4 regions of the Serratia sp. K1WW1 genome follow, and region 1 is predicted to be linked to each of the others. Evidence: predicted binding sites of a transcription regulator. Region 1 holds the regulator's gene; each other region holds the start of a gene.

Region 1 (5,382 bases):
CCACAGGCACGTGTTTCTGCCGAGCAGCGCAAGAGTCACGTTAATGAAGCCCGGCCAGACGACCGCAAGAAAAAGAAAGCGGAGAAAGCCAATAAAAAAGTGAAGGCAGCCACCCCTCCGAAAACGCTAAAAACCAAACCAGCAACTATAAAGACCGCCAAAAAAACCACCCGCGTTAAAACCAAAAGCCAGGCAACCAAAACGGCCAAGCTCAAAGTGACTCCGCCTAAAAAAGGCTATAAAAAAGGTTATGGTCGCCATCGTGAAGAAGGTAAAGCTACGGCAAAATTGGCTGGCCGCGATAAGCCACTGAAACTTTCCGCCGCTCACAAAAAGCGCTACCAGCACGCCAAGCAAACAGCCATGGCCAAGCTGATGGGGCAAATGGGCAAACCCTACCGCTGGGGTGGATCTTCACCTGGTACAGGCTTTGACTGCAGCGGGCTGATTTATTACGCGTACAAGGACGTGGTGAAAATCAAAATGCCGCGTACCGCCAACGAAATGTACCACCTGCGTGATGCAGCTCCGATCAAACGTAATGAGCTGGAGAAAGGCGATCTGGTGTTCTTCCGCATCAACAACCGTGGCACCGCCGATCACGTTGGCGTCTATCTTGGTAACGGTAAATTCATCCAGTCACCACGCACCGGTGAAGAAATTCGCATCAGTCAGTTGGATAACGACTATTGGCAGAACCATTACATTGGTGCCCGCCGCGTAGTGACTCCAACCACCATCCGTTAACCTATCACGGCTGAGCCAACCGCTCGGCCGTGCTTCCCTTCCCCCCAAAAATAAAAAGCCGCTGCGACTTTAATCAATCAGCCACTTGGCACAGTTTGGATGTTCTTTTCCCCCGGAAAGTTGTTAAGATTAATAACCATAACAAAAGTGGTGCAATCGCGCTTTTCCGCCCTTGGCCACCCAGGCCCACAGCGTCGGAGAGACGTATTGTCTATAAAAGGAGAAAGCAATGTCGTTTGAATTACCTGCATTACCATATGAGAAAAACGCTCTCGAACCGCACATTTCCGCAGAAACGCTGGAATACCACTATGGCAAGCACCATAACACCTACGTGGTTAACCTGAACAATCTGGTGAAAGGCAGCGAGTTCGAAGGAAAATCCCTGGTCGAGATCGTCAAGACCTCCACCGGCGGCGTGTTCAACAACGCCGCCCAGGTCTGGAACCACACCTTCTATTGGCACTGTTTATCACCGCAAGGTGGTGGCGAGCCAACGGGCGCAGTGGCAGAGGCGATCAATAAGTCATTCGGCTCCTTCGCCGCCTTTAAAGAGCAGTTCACCGATGCCGCCGTGAAAAACTTCGGCGCTGGCTGGACCTGGCTGGTGAAAAAAGCGGACGGCAGTCTGGCGATTGTCAGCACCTCGAATGCGGCAACCCCGCTGACCGGCGCAGACGTTCCGCTATTGACCGTTGACGTGTGGGAACATGCTTACTACATCGACTACCGCAATGCGCGGCCAAAGTACCTGGAAAACTTCTGGGCGTTGGTGAACTGGGCGTTCGTGGCAGAAAACCTGGCTTAACGACGGGTGGCTAGCTAATAATAAGGCGCGGCATCAAGCTGCGCCTCTGTTTTTCTGCTGCGGATCAGTTCAATGCGGCAATAAAACTGAAAGCAATAATCATTGCCAAGGCACCCACGGTGGTGAGTAATGACATCTTCAAATCGGTATCCATATACAACTCCCTCTCAGATTGGCTTTTCCAGAGCATAAGCCACACAGTTTATACGTCAAATCATTTTCCCACAGTTCGTGATTAAAATCTTGTTATGATTTCCCCGCTGATAATTACCGATTAGCTCTTCCACTTTTCTTCAATATGCGACAAAATCCGCAGTTCACAACTGCGTACCGATAAACTGCCCCTCCCTGTTCAAGCGATTTACGACTTCAGCACTAAAAACTCAGTTTTCGCTTATCTGGGAAAGGATCTACGCAGGCAAACGATTAACATCATACTTACATGCTGTAACATGTGGGTTTAGGAGTCATTTTTTACATGGCAACGATTAAAGATGTGGCCAAACGCGCTGGCGTTTCTACCACTACCGTTTCGCACGTTATCAATAAAACGCGTTTCGTCGCCGAAGATACCAAAACGGCCGTTTGGGCCGCCATCAAAGAGCTGCACTATTCACCCAGCGCCGTGGCCCGCAGCCTCAAGGTCAACCACACCAAATCGATCGGTTTGCTCGCCACTTCGAGCGAGGCCCCCTATTTTGCCGAAGTGATCGAAGCGGTGGAAAACAGCTGCTACAGCAAAGGCTATACCCTGATCTTGTGTAACTCGCACAATAATCTGGATAAACAGCAAGCCTATCTGGCGATGTTGGCGCAAAAACGCGTCGATGGCCTGCTGGTGATGTGCTCAGAATATCCAGATCAGCTACTGGGCATGCTGGAAGATTACCGTAATATTCCCATGGTGGTGATGGATTGGGGTACCGCGCGCGGAGACTTCACCGATACCATTATCGACAATGCCTTCGAGGGCGGCTACCTGGCAGGCCGCTACCTGATCGAACGTGGCCACCGTGACATCGGTGCCATTCCTGGTCAACTGGCGCGTAATACCGGTGGAGGTCGCCACCAGGGCTTTCTGAAAGCCATGAAGGAAGCCAACATCGAAGTGCGCGAAGAATGGATCGTGCAGGGGGATTTCGAGCCTGAATCTGGCTATAAAGCCATGCATCAGATCCTGTCGCAAAAGCATCGTCCAACCGCCGTTTTCTGTGGCGGCGATATTATGGCCATGGGGGCGATCTGCGCCGCCGATGAGCTGGGGTTGCGTGTACCGCAGGATATCTCGGTGATTGGCTACGACAACGTGCGTAATGCCCGCTACTTCACCCCGGCGCTGACCACCATTCACCAGCCGAAAGAGCGCCTGGGCGAGATGGCCTTTACCATGCTGTTGGATCGCATTATCAGCAAGCGTGAAGAATCGCAGGTGATTGAAGTGCATCCAAAACTCATCGAGCGCCGCTCAGTCGCCGATGGTCCTTTTGTCGATTACCGCCGTTAACTCCTGTTGGGGCGCTGCAATACTGCGCCCGATTAAGCACCCGGCTCCTCTTCACTGAGCCATTCCTGATTGAGCGTTTCGCTGTCGCCCAGATAGTCCAACAGCCAGGCCATGGCCGGAGACTGGGCGTTTTGCTGCCAGGTCAAGCAGCAGGCGCTAGGCGGGAAAGGCTCATGCAGTGGTAATACCACCAGTTCGCCACTTTGTACCAACGGCAATACCCGATGCGCGGGTACCATGCCCACACACAGCCCGGCACGCAAACAATCTACCGCCGAAACCCAGTCCGGCACGGTCAATCGCCGCTGGTTGTCCAGCGACCAGGTCACCCGCTTGGGTAAATTGCGCGAAGTATCTTCCAACAGCAACGAGGGATAAGGTCGTAGCTGATCGTCTCGCAGCTTTCCTTGCAAGGCGGCCAGCGGATGTTTAGCATGGACTACGCAGAGCCAATTCATAAAGCCCATATCGCGAAAGGCAAAACCGCCGCCCACCGGCACCGCACGTGTTGCACCAATGGCCATCTCAGCGCGGCCATCGACCAGCGCATCCCACACGCCGTTGAAGACTTCCGGCTGTACCATCAGTTCCACGTCGGGAAAATGGCGATAAAAATCCAGCACCAGCTGGCGGCTGCGCTGGGGTTTGACGATCAGATCGACCGCAATCCGCAGTTGCCCGCGCCAACCGTTTGCCACCTGCTGACACTGCCGTCGGGTATCGAGCATTTTTTTGATAACAACTCGCGCCTCCTTAATAAACAGCGCCCCCGCTGGCGTGAGTTCCACATCGCGGTGACGGCGTTCAAACAAAGGCACTGCCAGCCATTGCTCCAGTTGACGCACCGTATAGCTCACAGCAGAAGGAACGCGGTGCAACTCCTGTGCCGCCGCGCTGAAACTGCCGGTCCGCGCTACCGCATCTACTACATCGAGTGAATATTCAGACCACATATGTTTGCCTTCAAATTTTTTAACAGCACCTTGCAAATATTACCGTTTCACAAGCAGAGATCCAGCCGTATACACTTGCCGGCGCTTCAAAACCTGCGACAACATAATTTTAACGAGAAATAGCAATGCGAAATTTTGGATTTATGTTCTACCTGGCCGGCCTGAGTATGTTGGGCTATCTGGCTACCGATATGTACCTGCCCGCCTTTGGGGCAATGCAGCAGGATCTGCAAATCTCCGCTGGGGCGATCAGCGCCAGCCTGAGTATCTTCCTGGCAGGCTTTGCCTTTGCCCAGTTGCTGTGGGGGCCGCTGTCCGACCGTATTGGCCGTAAGCCCGTGTTATTGATTGGCCTTGCGCTGTTCGCCGTCGGCTGCCTCGGTATGCTTTGGGTCGAGAACGTGGCACAACTGTGGTCACTGCGCTTTATTCAAGCCATTGGCGTCTGTTCAGCCGCCGTCACCTGGCAGGCGATCGTGGTCGATCGCTACCGCGATGGCAAAGCCAACCGCGTTTTCGCCTCCATTATGCCGCTAGTCGCCCTCTCTCCGGCGCTGGCTCCACTGCTGGGTGCCTGGTTGCTCAACCATATGGGATGGCGGGCCATCTTCGCCGTGCTGTTGGGGATCACCGCCCTGCTGCTGATCCCCACCTTGCTACTGAAAGACCGCAGCAGACTGGTACCTTCCGCCGATAAAAAGCCCAGCCTTGGCTTTATGCAGATCTTGAAATCCCCGGTGTTCAGCGGCAACGTGATGGTTTTTGCCGCCTGTTCTGCCGGCTTCTTCGCCTGGCTGACGGGTTCACCCTTTATCCTCGGCGATATGGGGTATAGTCCCAACGATATTGGCCTGAGCTATGTGCCGCAAACGCTGGCCTTCTTATTAGGGGGTTATAGCTGCCGTAGCGCCTTAAATCGCATCTCTGGCAAAACCTTGCTGCCGTGGTTGCTGTTAGCTTACGGTGTCAGCATGGTGGCGTTGTATCTGATCGCCACACTAAGTGAACCAACGTTGACCACTCTGCTGATCCCGTTCTGCTTTATGGCGTTAGTAAACGGTGCCAGCTATCCTATTCTAGTGGCCAATGCGTTGATGCCCTTCCCCAACAACAGTGGCAAAGCCGCTGCGCTGCAAAACACGCTACAGCTGGGATTATGTTTTATCGCCAGCCTGTTGGTTTCGGCATTTATCGCCCAACCGCTGTTAGCCACGGCTACCGTAATGGTGGCTACCGTATTTTTAGCGGCCTTGGGTTATCTGATCCAGCGTGGGAAAGGAACGGATGAAACGCAGATGACACGGCAGAAGCGTGCCGACTCCGTGTCATAATTATCTCTGTAAATAGTCACTTAATGAAAATTCTTGCCG
Region 2 (5,382 bases), 2.6 Mb from region 1:
CCTTCAGCTGCAACTGCAGATTACCATCACCCTCCAGCGGCACATGCTGCCAACCCCATTGCTGCAAGGTATTCACAGGCACCGAACGCCCGTTAAGGGACAGGGTGAACGGTTTACCAGGCAGTTGGCTGACGTTGGCCTTGGCATCCAACAGGCCATCGGGCATAAAGGCGCTCAGCTCGGTAACGTTGATCTGCTGTGCATCCGCATCCAACGCCAGTGAAGGGCGGCGTACGTCGATCTTGTTAAAGGTGGCACCACCGGCGTTGAGTTTCAGCGAGCCGGACCAAATCCCCCACTCATGGTCACTGGCCAACAGCAGATTGCTGCCGTTACCATCCAGCGAGGTGAGCTGGAAGGGGAAATCCGGGTTGATATCGATGATCAGGTTACGGTTGGTGCTCATCTTGGCGACGTACACCTCCGCCAGCCAGCTTGGTAGCGGCTGTAACCAGAGTTCACGCCAGTTGCTGGGCAAGGTGTACTCCAGCGCAGAGACGGCTACCTCGTCGAGTTGCAGGCGCTTATTGGCGCGCAGCCAGTTGCCGGTGGTACGCAGCAATCCACCTTCCCAGCGGGTGCTGAACTGGCCAATGGCAATACCGGCTGGTGAGAGCTGCATATCCATAATTGGGTCAATGAGATGGAAGTTGCCATTGATCAGGTCGTCGGCGGTGAAGTTGATCGCGCCATCCTGACTGCTCCAATCCCCTTGTTGGAAGGTGATATTTTGCATCGACAAATCGAGATCGTTCGCCGCCCAGGCGTTACCTTCCAGGCGGGCGTTAATCAGATCAAAGCGTTTCAACGTAATGGGTGGCAACGCCGTGAAGCGGTCCCAGAACTGTTCTAGCGTCATTGGTACTTGCAGGCGGACGTTGCTCAGCCGCAGCCGTTCAACCAACCAACTGCCATCGGCAGCTCGGCTGGCTACCCCGGTCAAATCGCCCTGTGCCAGATCGGCACCAAAGTCGCTCAATACCAGCTGATTTTGTTTGATTTCGCCCTGGATCAACACCTGCGATGCCGGAATACCGTTGACCACCATCGAACCGGCGCTGAACTGGAACTGATTGTTATCCCCGAGCAAATGGCCTGCCGTTGGCTGCCACGGGTTGATCCCGGCATTGACCTTCTGCGCGTTAAGCTGCCAGCTCTCATCGTTAGATTGCAGTGCCATATTGCTCAGTTGCAGCACATCGGCCTGTATTGGCAGCGGTGCGCCCTGCAAAGGCTGAACGTTTAGGGTACCGTCGCGCAGCGTGATGCTATCGAAATAGCGTGGCTCGGTAATTTGCCGCAGGCTGAAAGCCATATCCACCTGCTTGGCCGCCAAGAGTTGCGGTTGGTTGGCACGGGCGAGGGTTACGCCCTCCAGGCTGAGCTGTCCTGGTTTGCTCCACGAATGCGTTATTTTTTCTACCGACAGCTGGTAATCACCACGATCGCTGATCCAGTGACTCAACCAGCCTGCGGCCCAGCGGGTTTGCCCCACTACGTAGAGCAGCACAATGGCCAGCACTATCAGCAGCAGCAACGTGATCAATAGTTTTCCGATAAATTTCATCGTGTGGATCCGTAGCGGACAGAAAAGATACCCTGTTTATGCCGCAATTAGCCTTCCAGCTCAAGGGCAATGGCCTGAAAGACAATAAAAAAACGGCCAGTAGCGGTTTGCCAATGGCCGTTGGTTTGCTGCGGGAAGTGCTTATTTTTCTTCTGGTGGGAACAGCAGGTTCAGCACAATGGCGGTGATACCACCGGCAGCGATACCGGAAGAAAGCAGAGTTTTCAGCCAGTCCGGTGCAAACTGCAAGATCAGCGGCTGTTGGGAAACCCCCATACCGACGGCCAGCGACAGCGCCATAATCATGATGGCGCGGCGGTTTAGCTTCTCGCGGGAAACGATACGCACGCCGGAGGCTGCAATAGTACCGAACATCACGATGGTTGCACCGCCTAGCACCGGCTCAGGAATATGCTGCACAAAACCGGCAACGGCCGGGAACAGCCCCAGCAGGATCAGCATCAGTGCTACCACAAAACCGACGTAGCGGCTGGCAACGCCTGTCAACTGGATCACCCCGTTGTTCTGACCAAAGCAGGAGTTCGGGAAGGTGTTGAACACCGCCGACAGCATCGAGTTCAGGCCGTTGGCCAGCACGCCGCCTTTCAGGCGCTTCATATATAGCGGGCCACTGACCGGCTGTTCAGAAACGTCGGAGGTGGCGGTGATATCACCGATGGTTTCCAGCGACGTGACCATAAAGATCAGCATCAGCGGCAATAACAGGTTCCAGTCAAAGCCCAGGCCGTAATACAGCGGGGTAGGAACGGTGATCAAGTTCGTTTGGGTAGCCGCTTCGGTTTCCGGCAGCATGCCCATGGCCCAGGCCAGCAGATAACCTGTGGCCATGGCGATCACCAACGAAGCGACGCGCAGGTAAGGGTTACGTTGGCGGTTAAGCAGAATAATCACTACCAGCACTGCGCCTGCCAGCAGCAGATTCTTGGGCGCGCCGAAGGTGTGATCGCCCATCGCCGCATAGCCGCCACCGATAGAGGTCAGCCCGACCTGGATCAGCGACAGGCCGATAATCATCACCACAATGCCGGAGACCAGCGGGGTAATGATGCGGCGCGCCAGGTGCAGCACGCGTGAAAGCAGGATTTCGGTACAAGAGGCGACCATCAAGGTGCCAAACAGCGCAGCCATCATGGTGGGCACGTCTGCGCCGCCGTTTTTCAGCGCCAGCCCGCCCATAATCAGCGGTGAGACAAAGTTGAAGCTGGTGCCCTGAATGGACAGCAGACCAGACCCCACCGGGCCCCAGGTTTTGATTTGCAGTATCGAGGCCAAACCGGAAGCAAACAGCGACATGCTGATGATGTGCTGCGTATCCTGCGCTGGCAGGCCAAGCGCCTGGCAGATCAACAGGGCCGGGGTGATCACGGCAACAAACATCGCCAGTAGATGCTGACTGGCGGCAAACAGCGTTTGTGGCAGCGGCGGGCGATCTTCCAGGCGGTAAATCAGTTCACTATTTTGTGAAACGGGGGCTGATGCTTTTTGCGCGGCATCAAGCTCGGCGGTTTGGCTGGACATGGTGTGGCTTTCCCTAAGGCGGCAAAGAAGGCATTTTAATGATCTGCCTCACAAAAGCAAACGGTTGCGCATTAATATTTTGCACCACCCCAACACCGTGCATGTCGCATTTTCGTTCATTTTTTCTTGTGTTATTAGCCGTTTTTACTTTTAATCCACCCTTCATCGAGTTAAAAAACTGAGTAAATTTTATAACTTATTAATTTATTGGATTTAATTACTACACGGAGTAGCTAGATGTTTCATCTCGATACTTACGGCACTTTAGTTGCCGCCACGCTGGTCCTGTTGCTTGGGGGCAAATGCGTGCGCTCCATTCCCCTGCTGAGAAAATATACAATTCCTGCTCCCGTTGCCGGTGGTTTACTGGTGGCGGTTATGCTCTTGGTTTTGAAGAAAACGGTGAACTGGGAAGTCGGCTTTGATATGTCGCTGAAAGACCCATTGATGCTGGCCTTCTTCGCCACTATCGGCCTGAATGCCAACCTGGCCCGCCTGCGGGCGGGGGGCAAGGCACTGGTCGTGTTCCTGTTCGTGGTGCTGGGTCTGCTGTTGGTACAGAATGCCATCGGTATCGGCATGGCGAAAATGCTGGGCCTGGATCCGTTAATGGGGCTGATTGCGGGCTCGATTACGCTTTCGGGCGGGCATGGCACCGGGGCGGCCTGGAGCAAGGTGTTCATCGAACGCTATGGGTTTGAGAATGCCACCGAAGTGGCCATGGCCTGCGCCACCTTTGGTCTGGTGCTGGGGGGGCTGATTGGTGGCCCGGTAGCCCGCTATCTGGTGAAACACTCCTCAACGCCAGAAGGCACACCGGATGACAGCGTGCAGCCGAGCGGCTTTGAGAAGCCGGAAAGTGGCCGCCTGATCACCTCGCTGGTGATGATTGAAACCATCGCCATGATCGCCATCTGCCTGAGCCTCGGTAACTTTATTGCCGGGTTATTGAATGGTACTGCCTTCGAACTGCCGACCTTTGTCTGCGTGCTGTTTGTTGGCGTGATCCTCAGCAACACCCTGTCGGCAACGGGCTTCTACCAAGTGTTTGAGCGAGCGGTCTCCGTACTGGGTAACGTGAGCCTGTCGCTGTTCCTGGCGATGGCGTTGATGAGCCTGCGCCTGTGGGAGCTGGCTTCGCTAGCCCTGCCGATGTTGGCGATCCTGGCGGTGCAGACACTGGTCATGGCTTTGTATGCCATCTTCGTGACCTATCGCGTGATGGGTAAAAACTACGATGCTGCCGTGCTGGCTGCGGGGCACTGCGGTTTTGGCATGGGGGCGACGCCAACGGCCATTGCCAACATGCAGGCGATCACCGATCGTTTCGGCCCTTCGCATCTGGCATTTTTGGTGGTGCCGATGGTGGGCGCGTTCTTTATCGATATCGCTAACGCCATCGTGATCAAGCTGTACCTGATGCTGCCGGTGTTCCCGGCGATCGGCTAAGTGATGTAGCCCCTCTTTGTAAAAAGAGGGGCAGATTGATTAAGCGTTGGAGTAGCGAGCGGTTTCTGGCAGCCAGCGCTCAATCAGTGCATGCGCATGCTGCGGATATTGCTGGTGAATATGGCGCGCTACGCGCTGAACTTCGGGGATCATGGCCTGATCGCGCATCAAATCGGCCACTTTAAACTCCGCACTGCCGGTTTGGCGCGTCCCCAATAGCTCACCCGGCCCACGGATTTCCAAATCCTGCTGGGCAATCACAAAGCCATCGTTACTGTCGCGCAGCACCTGCAGGCGTTTTTGAGCGGTTTTGCTGAGCGGGGTTTTATATAGCAGCACGCAGTGAGAGGCTACCGCACCACGGCCAACCCGGCCACGCAGCTGGTGCAGCTGGGCCAAGCCAAGCCGCTCCGGGTTTTCGATGATCATCAGGCTGGCGTTTGGTACATCAACGCCCACTTCAATCACCGTGGTGGCTACCAGCAATTGCAGTTCGCCCTGCTTGAAGGCTTGCATTACCGCCTGCTTCTCCGCTGACTTCATGCGGCCATGCACCAGCGCCACCTTCAGTTCCGGCAGCGCAATCTTCAATTCTTCCCAGGTTGCTTCTGCGGCTTGGGCTTCCAGTAAATCAGACTCTTCGATCAGCGTGCAGACCCAATATGCCTGGCGGCCTTCTTCAATACAGGCGCTTTTTACCCGCTGGATAATATCGGCCCGGCGCGTATCGGGGATCGCCACGGTTGTCACCGGCGTACGGCCCGGCGGCAATTCATCGATCACCGAGGTGTCCAGATCGGCGTAGGCGGTCATCGCCAGCGTGCGTG
Region 3 (5,382 bases), 870 kb from region 1:
GGTGATTGGGTAAGGACGTTTTTCTGCCTTGGGAGGTGTCATCATTGCTAAATCATCCGCTTACTTTGATTAAGGCAAGAATGACACGAATTTCACAAGGTTAACAAGCCGCGTAAGTAAATGGGCGCAGCAGCGCCCCTACGCAGTGAACCGGTTAGGTTTTGTCAGCATCTCATCGCAATGTGAGATGGCGTACGGCATCAGCGCTTGGTAAACGCGATGACAAACAGCTCATCCAGCCCTGGGTAGATATCCTGGATCACCTGCTTGAGTTCGCTGAGGGTCATATTCTCCTGCTGCGCATGTTCATGCGTCAGCTCATCCAGACGCACCGGCGTTACCGACTTTACCTCGATATAACAGAAAAATACGCCGTCTTCGTTGCGGCTGACGCGCAGCACCTCATTCGGTTGGAAGTCAGCTTCGCTGGCATCCCGAATGGTGATGGTTTTGCGCCCTGCCAGAATATCTTGCTCAAAACGGCTGAAGAAGGTTATCTCACGGGACATGCTGGATCCTTGGTTATCATCATGTTGCTGTACCACTGCTTAGGCGGCCTGCTGCTCTTCTGACGCAGCGCCTTCTTCCGGGGCGGCGGCAGGTTTCTCACCTTTGGTTTTGGCCGGCTTTTTGGCGGCCTCTTGCGGGGCACCACCACGCAGGATCTGCGCCAGCACATCTTTGTGCTCCGCCAGGAAGAAGCTCAACCCTTCACGCTGTTCTTCTTCCAGCGAGACTGGCGCTTGCTGCAACCATTCACCGAGGCTATCGGCCAGATCCAACATTTTGTCGTAGGCATCGGCTTCTTTCTTGTTTGCGAAAGTCATTTTTTCCTCACCGTTTCTCACTACTACATATTTCACTTCAACAGCCATGAGCATCTTCCTCAAAGGTTATGATACTGTATTTTTATACAGTATAGAGTGATTTCGGGCAGGGCTGCAAGCGCCCTGCCGTTTATTATTTCAACAGCCGCACTTTGCAGCTCTTGCCTTTGATCTTACCTTGCTGAAGCTGTTGCAGTGCCTTACGGGCGCTGGCCTTACGGATAGCCACATAGGCATGCACCGGGAACATGTCGATCTTGCCGACTTCTGCCGCCGTTAGCCCGGCGTCACCGGTCAATGCCCCCAGAATATCGCCAGGGCGGATTTTAGCCTTGCGGCCGCCGTCGATGCACAGGGTGACCATTTCCGCTTCCAGCGGCGCGTTAGACGCCCCGCTCAGCTCAGACACCGGTGACCATTTTGCGCGCATGGACAGATACTCTTCGAGAGCATGAACACGCACCATTTCCTGCGGCGTACACAGGCTGATTGCCAACCCACTCAGACCGGCACGGCCAGTACGGCCAATTCGGTGGACGTGAACCTCGGGGTCAAACGATAACTCGTAGTTGACAACCAGTTCCAATTCTTTGATATCCAAGCCACGTGCGGCCACGTCGGTCGCCACCAGTACACGGCAGCTGCGGTTGGCAAAGCGAACCAGCACCTGGTCACGATCGCGTTGTTCAAGATCGCCATGCAGCGCCATACAGCTGATATCACGGGCTTCCAGCGCTTCATACACGCTCTGGCAATCACGCTTGGTGTTACAGAACACCACGCAGGACGCTGGCTGATAATGGCGGATGGCGCTCACCAGCACCGCAGGGCGTTGATCGCGGGTGGTTTCATAGAAACGTTGTTCGATAGAGGCTTGCTCATCGCCATCTTCGACTTCCACATTCAGTGGCTGGCGTTGCACACGGGCGCTAATGCGCTCAATGCCCGCCGGATAGGTGGCAGAAAATAGCAGGGTCTGGCGCTGCGGCGGCGTATAGCTGATCACATCATCGATATCATCGGCAAAGCCCATGTCCAGCATGCGGTCGGCCTCATCCAGCACCAGCACGGTCATCTCGTCCAGCACCAGGGTTTTCTTGCGCAGATGCTCCTGCACACGGCCCGGCGTACCCACCACAATGTGCGGCGCATGCACCAGGGAGTCGAGCTGTGGCCCCACCGGCTGGCCACCACACAGGGTCAGTATCTTGATGTTCTGGGTAAAGCGGGCCAGGCGACGCAGCTCTTTGCTCACCTGATCGGCCAGCTCACGCGTCGGGCAGAGAATAAGCGCCTGGGTTGCCACTTTGGCAACGTTGATTTTATCCAGCAGGCCGATGCCAAATGCCGCCGTTTTACCGCTACCGGTTTTCGCTTTGGCACGTACGTCCTGCCCGTTCAGGATGGCAGGCAGCGCTGCGGCCTGTACCGGCGTCATTTCGGCATACCCCAGTTCGTTGAGGTTGGCCAACTGTTCAGTTGGCAGCGGCAGGGAAGAAAAAGAAACTGTGCTCACGGCAATAACTCTTATATAGCAAGTGGAAAGGCGGCGCTGCGCTTGGCTGGCACCGGATCAGGCGCAGATGATAACAGAGTTGGTGGGGTTTCCGGATTTCGGCGTTAAAAAAAGCGGTTAATAGGCGCTACTGGCCGCACGCAATCGTTTTCGTATATACTGCGCGCTCAGTGTCAGACCCGTGAATTCATTCATATCCAGGTATCAGACTATGTTAACTATTGGAACCGCCCTGCGCCCTGCCGCCACCCGCGTTATGCTGCTCGGCTCAGGCGAGCTGGGCAAAGAAGTGGCCATCGAATGCCAGCGTTTAGGCTTGGAAGTGATTGCCGTCGACCGTTACGCCGATGCCCCGGCCATGCATGTGGCACACCGCAGCCACGTCATCAACATGCTGGATGGCGCGGCGCTAAAAGCGTTGATCGAACAGGAACGCCCCGATTTTATCGTGCCGGAAATAGAGGCTATCGCCACCAGCATGCTGGTTGAGTTGGAGCAACAGGGCCATAATGTCGTCCCCTGCGCAGAAGCCACTCGTCTGACCATGAACCGTGAAGGTATTCGCCGTCTGGCCGCTGAAACGCTGGAGCTGCCAACGTCCAGCTACCGCTTTGCCGATAACGAGCAAAGCTTCCGCCAAGCGGTGGCCGAAATTGGTTACCCTTGTATCGTCAAGCCGGTGATGAGCTCATCCGGCAAAGGGCAAAGCCTGATCCGTGAAGAGCAGCAACTGGGCGCAGCCTGGGATTACGCACAGCTCGGTGGGCGCGCTGGCGGAGGCCGGGTCATTGTTGAAGGGCTGGTCAAATTTGATTTCGAGATCACTCTGCTGACCATCAACGCCATCGATGGCGTACATTTCTGTGAGCCTATTGGCCACCGTCAGGAAGATGGGGATTACCGCGAGTCCTGGCAGCCGCAGCGGATGTCTGAGCTGGCATTAAGCCGTGCTCAGGCGATCGCAGCCAAGGTGGTTAACGCACTGGGTGGATTTGGCCTGTTCGGCGTAGAGCTGTTCGTCTGCGGTGATGAAGTGATTTTCAGCGAGGTCTCACCACGCCCGCACGACACCGGCATGGTTACGCTGATTTCGCAGGATCTGTCCGAGTTCGCACTGCACGTGCGCGCTTTCCTTGGGCTGCCGATTAACGCGATACGCCAGTTCGGGCCTGCCGCCTCTGCGGTGATCCTGCCGGAGCTAAGCAGCGACAACGTGCGCTTCAGCGGGTTGGAGACGGCACTAAGTGGTTATAACCAGGTGCGGTTATTCGGTAAACCGAACATCGAGGGCAAACGCCGGATGGGTGTTGCACTGGCCGTTGCACCAGAAGTAGAGCAAGCGGTAGAGCTGGCCAAACAGGCCGCTGCTGCGGTGACGGTGCAAGGGTAAACCGGTTGGGGGTTCGGGACGCCGACCCCCGCTAACGTCAGTAGTTTTCGTCGTCTTCGCTATCTTCGTCCAGATACTCGGTCGGTTCTTCCTGCTGCTGTTCTTCTTCTTCATCGTCGAACATCACGCTAACCTGATCGCCCTGATGTTTTTCGCGGATTTCTTGCGCCACAGTCGCGATGGCCTCTCCGCTGCTCATGCCCTGCCCCATCAGCAGATGGATACGTTCAGCAGCTTCCTGCTGTTCTTGGTGACTCAGTGACGGCATACCTGCAAGCATGTATTTCTCCCCGGTAAAATAGGCGTGAATTATACGCGCTAACGACGCAGATCCCTACACCTGTTATTCGCTGGCCCGCAAGGGGGTCGCGTTATCAATGCGCCACTGTTTTAAGCGATGCAGCCACAACATCACATGCCATGTCTGCTTGATCCCCCGCATATTGTCGATCATCATCCGCTGAATGCCGCGCCGGTAGAAATCTTCAGCGATCTGTTGTTGCGCCTGCAGTTCGGGCTCACGGCGAATACTATGGCAAATCCCCAGCGCCTCACGCGCGATTTGCCAATGGAAGGCCGCACAAATCGAGATCTTGCTGCTGTAACGCTGATTCAGTGCCACCAGCATCTCGACGATTTTCATATAGTGGCGCTGGTACTCGACGTTCGCCTGCCCGGTACGCCGACGGTTGCTGATCGAGCGGTCGTGTACCCGTTGGCGATATAGCGGTTTGCTCAGGTATTTAACTCGCTGAGCATTGAACATCACCTCGGTGGTCCAGGGGATATCCTGGTGGTGTAAACCAGGTTCGAAATAGAGCTGGTGCTGCTTGATAAAATCCAGGCGATACACGGCTAACCACACCACATGAATAAAGCGTCTTGATTTCAACGCTTTTTCCAACCACTGCGCACCAGAAATAACCGCCGTATCTTTCAAGCGCGAAGCAGGAATTATGAGTTGCAAATCACCATTGCTTGCAAAATAGCGTTCGCCGTTACATTGCATCACGTCTAATTGATGTTCTTCGGCTAATGCAAGCAGCGTTGAATACATTTTTGGATCCAATAAATCATCGGCATCGGGGAAGGCGACATATTTGCCACGGGCCACGGCCAGCCCGGCATTACGGGCATTGGAAACCCCTGAGTTGGGCTGATCGATGACCTTGATATGCAGATGCTGCGCGGCGTAGCGGTGCGCGATCTCTCCTGAGCCGTCGGTGGAACCATCGTTAACGATGATCACCTCCAACTGCTGTTCATGTTGCGCCAGCAATGAATTCAAGAAAGGAATAAATAGCTCCCCTACATTATGCAAAGGAACAATAACGCTTAATTTTAATGACATTGCCGCCTCACCTGCAGAATGATTTTCGGGTGAAAAAGATAATTTTGAATTTATTTTTACTTATTAGAACATCCATCGCGGAAATTTATTCCGGTGAATTTAGGCGGGATTTTTACATGTTATAATATGGCAGACGTGGCAAAAAATGCTCCATTTACGCATGGTTTACTTTTCATGCGGCTAATCTGTAAGCAGCACCCTATGGCGTAATGTGGCAGAATGGCTGCCAACACCGCTGTTTACGTGAGTCAGGTTGATTGATCCTATGAATGTCTCCGCCCCAAACCTTAAATCGTTA
Region 4 (5,382 bases), 440 kb from region 1:
GCCGGAAAGCGTGAACGGAAGATCATACCATTGGCTAAATCGAGCATCAGTCGATCGTGCTCAGCGTCAAAATACCAACGCCAATTGTCATCAGGTTTTATCTTCATTGCTTATCCTTCTCACCACATGCCAACGCAGTATTACGCAAAGGGCGATTTTATCACCAGAAAGGTTGCTTAAACATCGGATAATTCCGCTACCGAACAAAATATAGACGAGCCGGGGGCAGAAATAAACCCCCGGTCGAAAATGAAAGGCAAAATATTAGATATGGGTAACGATATCTTTAATCAAACGCGGTCCGTGGAAGATAAAACCGGAATAAATTTGTACCAAAGTTGCCCCGGCCTCCATTTTTTCCCGCGCCGCCGTAAGGGAATCAATTCCGCCAACGCCGATAATCGGCAAGCGCCCTTGCAACTCCTGCGACAAACGGCGGATCACTTCGGTGCTGCGTAACTGTACCGGACGGCCACTTAATCCCCCAGCCTGATCGCTGTAATTCAACCCCTGAACCAGTTTACGATCGAGAGTGGTATTGGTGGCAATGACCCCATCTATATTATGACGCACTAAACTGTCCGCTATTTGGATCAGTTCTTCTTCTGAAAGATCCGGCGCGATCTTTACCGCAACCGGCACATATTTGTGATGGCGAGCCTGCAATTGAGCCTGCTTATTTTTTATCGCCGCTAGCAGATCGTCCAGCGCTTCACCATACTGTAAGGATCGTAATCCCGGGGTATTGGGTGATGAGATATTAATCGCGATATACCCCGCATACGGATAAACCTTATCCATACAGATCAGATAATCGTCTTTGCCTTGCTCGACCGGCGTGTCTTTATTCTTGCCGATATTGATCCCCAGCACGCCGCCAAAATGGGATTTTTTAACGTTTTCAACCAGATTGTCTACGCCGTGGTTATTGAACCCCATGCGGTTGATAAGCCCTTCGGCCGGGACCAGGCGGAACAGACGCGGTTTATCATTGCCCGCTTGCGGACGCGGCGTAACGGTACCGACCTCAACAAAGCCAAAGCCCATCGCGCCAAAGGCATCAATGCACTCGCCGTCTTTATCCAGACCGGCGGCCAAACCTAATGGGTTGCTAAAAGAGAGCCCCATGCAGCTCACCGGCTTGCTCGGCACCGACTGACGGATAAGAAACTCTAGTGGGGTGCCGGTAATACGGCGCAGTTGACTGAAGGTCAATTCGTGTGCGCGCTCGGGATCGAGCTGGAACAAGGCTTTCCTGACGATGGGGTAGTACATGTACTCTCCTGATTTCCCGGTGATATCCTGCTGACTTGAGGTCGCAAGTCAATCGCTGTGCCTGATGGGGATACAGGTGTTGCGGTTATTTAGCGACAACCTCAAGTCAGCAGGATAGGCCTGTCGACCGGGGGCGTATTATCCGGTATCCCCTCGCCAATTGGAATTGATTAAAGGCAAAAAAAGCGCGTTTAGCGCAATCGTTTCCCTTGTATGGCGCTACTTCCCGGCTTTTCCCCATTTACGCATATCAAAATCAAAAAATGAGATTTAAACATCACCCCCTTTTGCTGTTAGCTTTAAAACACTTTACGAACATTAATTTAACATTGATAACTTTTTGATATAAGGAGTGGCGATGCGCGTTATCTCTCTGGCCGGTAGTCCAAGAACCCCCTCACGCTCGGCGGCGCTGTTACAACTGAGCCAACGCTGGCTACAACAGCAGCAGGTGGAAGTGATCCCCTATACCCTGCACGATTTTCAGGCGGAAGACCTGCTGCGCGCCAATTTTAACAGCCCTGATATTAAAGCCTTCGCCGCGCAACTGGCCGCTGCGGATGGTCTGTTGATCGCCACGCCGGTTTATAAGGCATCGTTTTCTGGCGCGCTGAAAACCTTACTCGATCTGCTTCCTGAACGCGCGCTGGAACACAAAGTGGTTTTACCACTGGCCACCGGCGGCTCCATCGGCCACATGCTGGCGGTGGACTATGCCTTGAAGCCTGTGTTGACGGCGCTGAAAGCGCAGGAAGTGCTGCACGGCGTGTTTGCCGATGACGGCCAGATAGTGCTTAACGGTGAACAGACTCAGCTGTCCGATGGGGTGGCCGCACGCCTGAACGAAGCGTTGGACAGTTTTTATCTGGCGCTCAGCCGCCGTAAACCGCCGGTGCCAAACACCGCCGCCTCTCTGTTAACCCGGCAAACTGCCTAACCGCCTAAGGAAATCATTATGCCACTCTCTTTCCGCCGTTGGCTTAACACCGGTGCGCTGGCCGCCATCATGGCGCTGGCGCTGACCAATACCGCTGTCGCACAAGATAACGCGCCTGCTCAGTTTCGTATTGGCTATCAAAAAGGCTCGGTGAGTCTGGTGTTGGCCAAAACCCACCAGTTGCTGGAACAACGCTTTCCTGCCACCAACATCAGTTGGATTGAATTCCCGGCGGGCCCGCAGATGCTTGAGGCGCTGAACGTCGGCAGCATCGATCTGGGCAGCACCGGCGATATCCCGCCAATCTTTGCCCAAGCCGCCGGGGCCGACCTGCTGTACGTCGGCGTAGAGCCGCCAAAACCCAAGGCGGAAGTGATCCTGGTGCCGGAAAATAGCCCGATCCACAGCGTCGCCGAGTTAAAAGGCCACAAAGTAGCCTTCCAGAAAGGCTCCAGCTCACACAACCTGCTACTGCGGGCACTGCAAAGGGACGGCCTGAAGTTTACCGATATCCAACCGGTTTATCTGACGCCCGCCGATGCCAGAGCGGCCTTCCAACAGGGCAACGTCGATGCCTGGGTGATCTGGGATCCCTACTATTCTGCCGCGTTGCTGCAAGGCGGAGTGCGGGTATTGACCGATGGCAGCGAACTGAACCAGACCGGCTCCTTCTACCTGGCTGCTCGCCCTTATACCGAAGCCAACGGTCCGTTCATCCAGCAGGTGCTGGCGGTGCTGACCCAGGCAGATGCGCTGACGCATAGCGATCGGGCGCAGAGCATTACCCTGCTGGCCAAGGCGATGGGCTTACCGGAGGCGGTGATTGCCAGCTATCTGGATCATCGCCCGCCAACGGCCATCAAACCCTTAGGGGACGCGACCATTGCTGCCCAGCAAAAAACCGCCGATCTCTTTTTCGCCAACCGGTTGGTGCCGGTGCAGGTCGATATTTCTCAACGCGTCTGGCATCCAGCCGCACAATAATCAGGAGAGAACCCTATGAGCATTAACGTATTCTGGTTTTTACCAACTCACGGCGATGGCCACTATCTGGGGAGTTCAGAAGGGGCACGTGCGGTCGATTACGGTTATCTTCAGCAGATCGCCCAGGCCGCTGACCGGCTTGGTTTCGGCGGCGTGCTGATCCCAACGGGGCGCTCTTGCGAAGACTCTTGGCTGGTTGCCGCTTCATTAATTCCGGTCACGCAGCGGCTGAAATTCCTGGTGGCCCTGCGCCCCGGCATCATCTCCCCGACCTTGGCAGCCAGGCAGGCCGCCACGCTAGATCGGCTTTCCAACGGCCGCGCCCTGTTCAATCTGGTGACCGGTGGCGATCCGCAAGAGCTGGCAGCGGAAGGTTTGCACCTTAACCATACCGAACGCTACGAAGCCTCCGCCGAGTTTACCCACGTATGGCGCAAAGTGCTGGAAGGTGAAACTGTCGATTTCGCCGGTAAACATATTCAGGTGAAAGGCGCCAAGCTGTTGTTCCCGCCGGTGCAGCAACCTCGCCCACCGCTGTATTTTGGCGGCTCCTCTGAGGCGGCACAGGATCTGGCAGCCGAGCAGGTCGAGCTGTATCTGACCTGGGGAGAATCCCCTGCCCAGGTAAAAGAAAAAATAGAGGAAGTACGAGCCAAAGCAGCGGCCCTTGGGCGCAAAGTCCGCTTCGGTATTCGCCTGCACGTTATCGTGCGCGAAACCACCGCAGAAGCCTGGCAGGCGGCCGACCGTTTGATCGCCAACCTCGATGATCAAACCATTGCGGATGCACAGAAAGCTTTTGCCCGCTTCGACTCCGTTGGCCAACAGCGTATGGCGGCCTTACACGGCGGCAAGAAAGACAATCTGGAAATCAGCCCTAACCTGTGGGCCGGTGTCGGATTGGTGCGTGGCGGTGCAGGCACGGCGTTGGTGGGCGATGGTCCGACGGTCGCTGAGCGCATTCAGGAATATGCCGATCTTGGCATCGACACCTTTATTCTTTCCGGTTACCCGCATCTGGAAGAGGCCTATCGCGTAGGTGAACTGTTGTTCCCGCATCTCGATCTGGCGACCAGCGAACAACCAACCCAGTTGCGTACGATCAAGCCACAGGGCGAAGCGGTCGCCAATATCTATATCCCACAAAAAGTGTCACAAAGCTGAGGAGAACAGTGATGGCGATCGGTGCACAACAAATTCTGCACCGGCTGGCCCCCTGGGCTTTGCCGGTAGCGCTGGTGATTGGCTGGCAGACCGCCGTTGAGGCTGGCTGGTTATCTAACCGTATCTTGCCCGCGCCGAGCGCCGTAGTGGCTGCCTTTTGGGCCTTAACCAAGAGTGGCGAGCTGTGGCAACACCTGACCATCAGCAGTTGGCGTGCGCTGATTGGCTTCAGTATCGGTGGCAGCATTGGCTTGGTGCTAGGGTTCATTACCGGCCTGTCCCGTTGGGGAGAGCGTTTGCTCGACAGCTCGGTACAGATGATCCGTAACGTGCCGCATCTGGCGCTAATCCCGCTGGTGATCCTGTGGTTCGGCATCGACGAGTCCGCCAAAATCTTTCTGGTGGCGCTGGGTACGCTATTCCCGATCTATCTGAACACCTATCACGGCATCAAGAATATCGACCGTGGCCTGCTGGAAATGGCGCGCAGCTACGGCCTGAGCGGCTTTAGCCTGTTTACACAGGTGGTGTTACCCGGCGCGTTGCCTTCGATCATGGTCGGCGTGCGTTTTGCCCTCGGGTTTATGTGGCTGACGCTGATCGTCGCCGAAACCATCTCTGCCAACTCGGGCATCGGTTATCTGGCAATGAACGCCCGTGAATTTCTACAAACCGATGTAGTGGTGGTCGCCATTATTCTGTATGCCCTGCTCGGCAAACTGGCCGATGCCTGCGCACAACTGCTCGAACGTGTCTGGTTACGCTGGCACCCGGCCTATCAACTGAAATCAGGAGAAGCATAATGACGGCCCCGACTCGCATCCCGCAAGGCACCCCCATTACGCTGGAAGGCATCGCCAAACGTTATGGCAACCGCACCGTGTTGGACGATTTGCAACTCCGCATCACCGCGGGCCAGTTTGTGGCCGTGGTTGGCCGCAGCGGCTGTGGTAAAAGCACCTTATTACGCCTGCTTGCAGGGCTGGAAACGGCCAACAGCGGGACTCTGGTGAGTGGTAATG

What was found. Region 1 encodes PurR, which represses purine synthesis genes. Its sites were predicted from a motif close to CANGCAAACGTTTGCNTG; they were not measured.
Region 2: ACX9GU_RS26905 (nucleobase:cation symporter-2 family protein) is a predicted target of PurR. The motif match lies at 3,160-3,177, and genes of this name have one in related genera.
Region 3: purT (formate-dependent phosphoribosylglycinamide formyltransferase) is a predicted target of PurR. The motif match lies at 2,481-2,498, and genes of this name have one in related genera.
Region 4: pyrD (quinone-dependent dihydroorotate dehydrogenase) is a predicted target of PurR. The motif match lies at 1,469-1,486, and genes of this name have one in related genera.

The regions. Positions count from the first base shown of each region.
Region 1 covers NZ_CM147697.1:3,304,810-3,310,191, forward strand. The annotation lists gene ACX9GU_RS14930 (C40 family peptidase) at 1-747, shown strand, start outside; gene sodB (superoxide dismutase [Fe]) at 977-1,555, shown strand; gene cydH (cytochrome bd-I oxidase subunit CydH) at 1,620-1,709, opposite strand; gene purR (HTH-type transcriptional repressor PurR) at 2,034-3,059, shown strand; gene punR (DNA-binding transcriptional activator PunR) at 3,092-4,012, opposite strand; gene punC (purine nucleoside transporter PunC) at 4,138-5,343, shown strand.
Region 2 covers NZ_CM147697.1:5,907,737-5,913,118, reverse strand. The annotation lists gene ACX9GU_RS26910 (AsmA family protein) at 1-1,567, opposite strand, end outside; gene ACX9GU_RS26905 (nucleobase:cation symporter-2 family protein) at 1,709-3,106, opposite strand; gene gltS (sodium/glutamate symporter) at 3,344-4,555, shown strand; gene recG (ATP-dependent DNA helicase RecG) at 4,595-5,382, opposite strand, start outside.
Region 3 covers NZ_CM147697.1:2,437,321-2,442,702, reverse strand. The annotation lists gene ACX9GU_RS11035 (S9 family peptidase) at 1-45, opposite strand, end outside; gene yqfB (N(4)-acetylcytidine aminohydrolase) at 201-509, opposite strand; gene ACX9GU_RS11025 (YebG family protein) at 549-875, opposite strand; gene dbpA (ATP-dependent RNA helicase DbpA) at 961-2,343, opposite strand; gene purT (formate-dependent phosphoribosylglycinamide formyltransferase) at 2,555-3,733, shown strand; gene ACX9GU_RS11010 (YoaH family protein) at 3,771-4,013, opposite strand; gene ACX9GU_RS11005 (glycosyltransferase) at 4,077-5,084, opposite strand; gene pabB (aminodeoxychorismate synthase component 1) at 5,350-5,382, shown strand, end outside.
Region 4 covers NZ_CM147697.1:3,748,073-3,753,454, forward strand. The annotation lists gene ACX9GU_RS17015 (cell division protein ZapC) at 1-107, opposite strand, end outside; gene pyrD (quinone-dependent dihydroorotate dehydrogenase) at 265-1,275, opposite strand; gene ssuE (NADPH-dependent FMN reductase) at 1,634-2,212, shown strand; gene ACX9GU_RS17030 (aliphatic sulfonate ABC transporter substrate-binding protein) at 2,231-3,196, shown strand; gene ssuD (FMNH2-dependent alkanesulfonate monooxygenase) at 3,212-4,360, shown strand; gene ssuC (aliphatic sulfonate ABC transporter permease SsuC) at 4,372-5,163, shown strand; gene ssuB (aliphatic sulfonates ABC transporter ATP-binding protein) at 5,163-5,382, shown strand, end outside.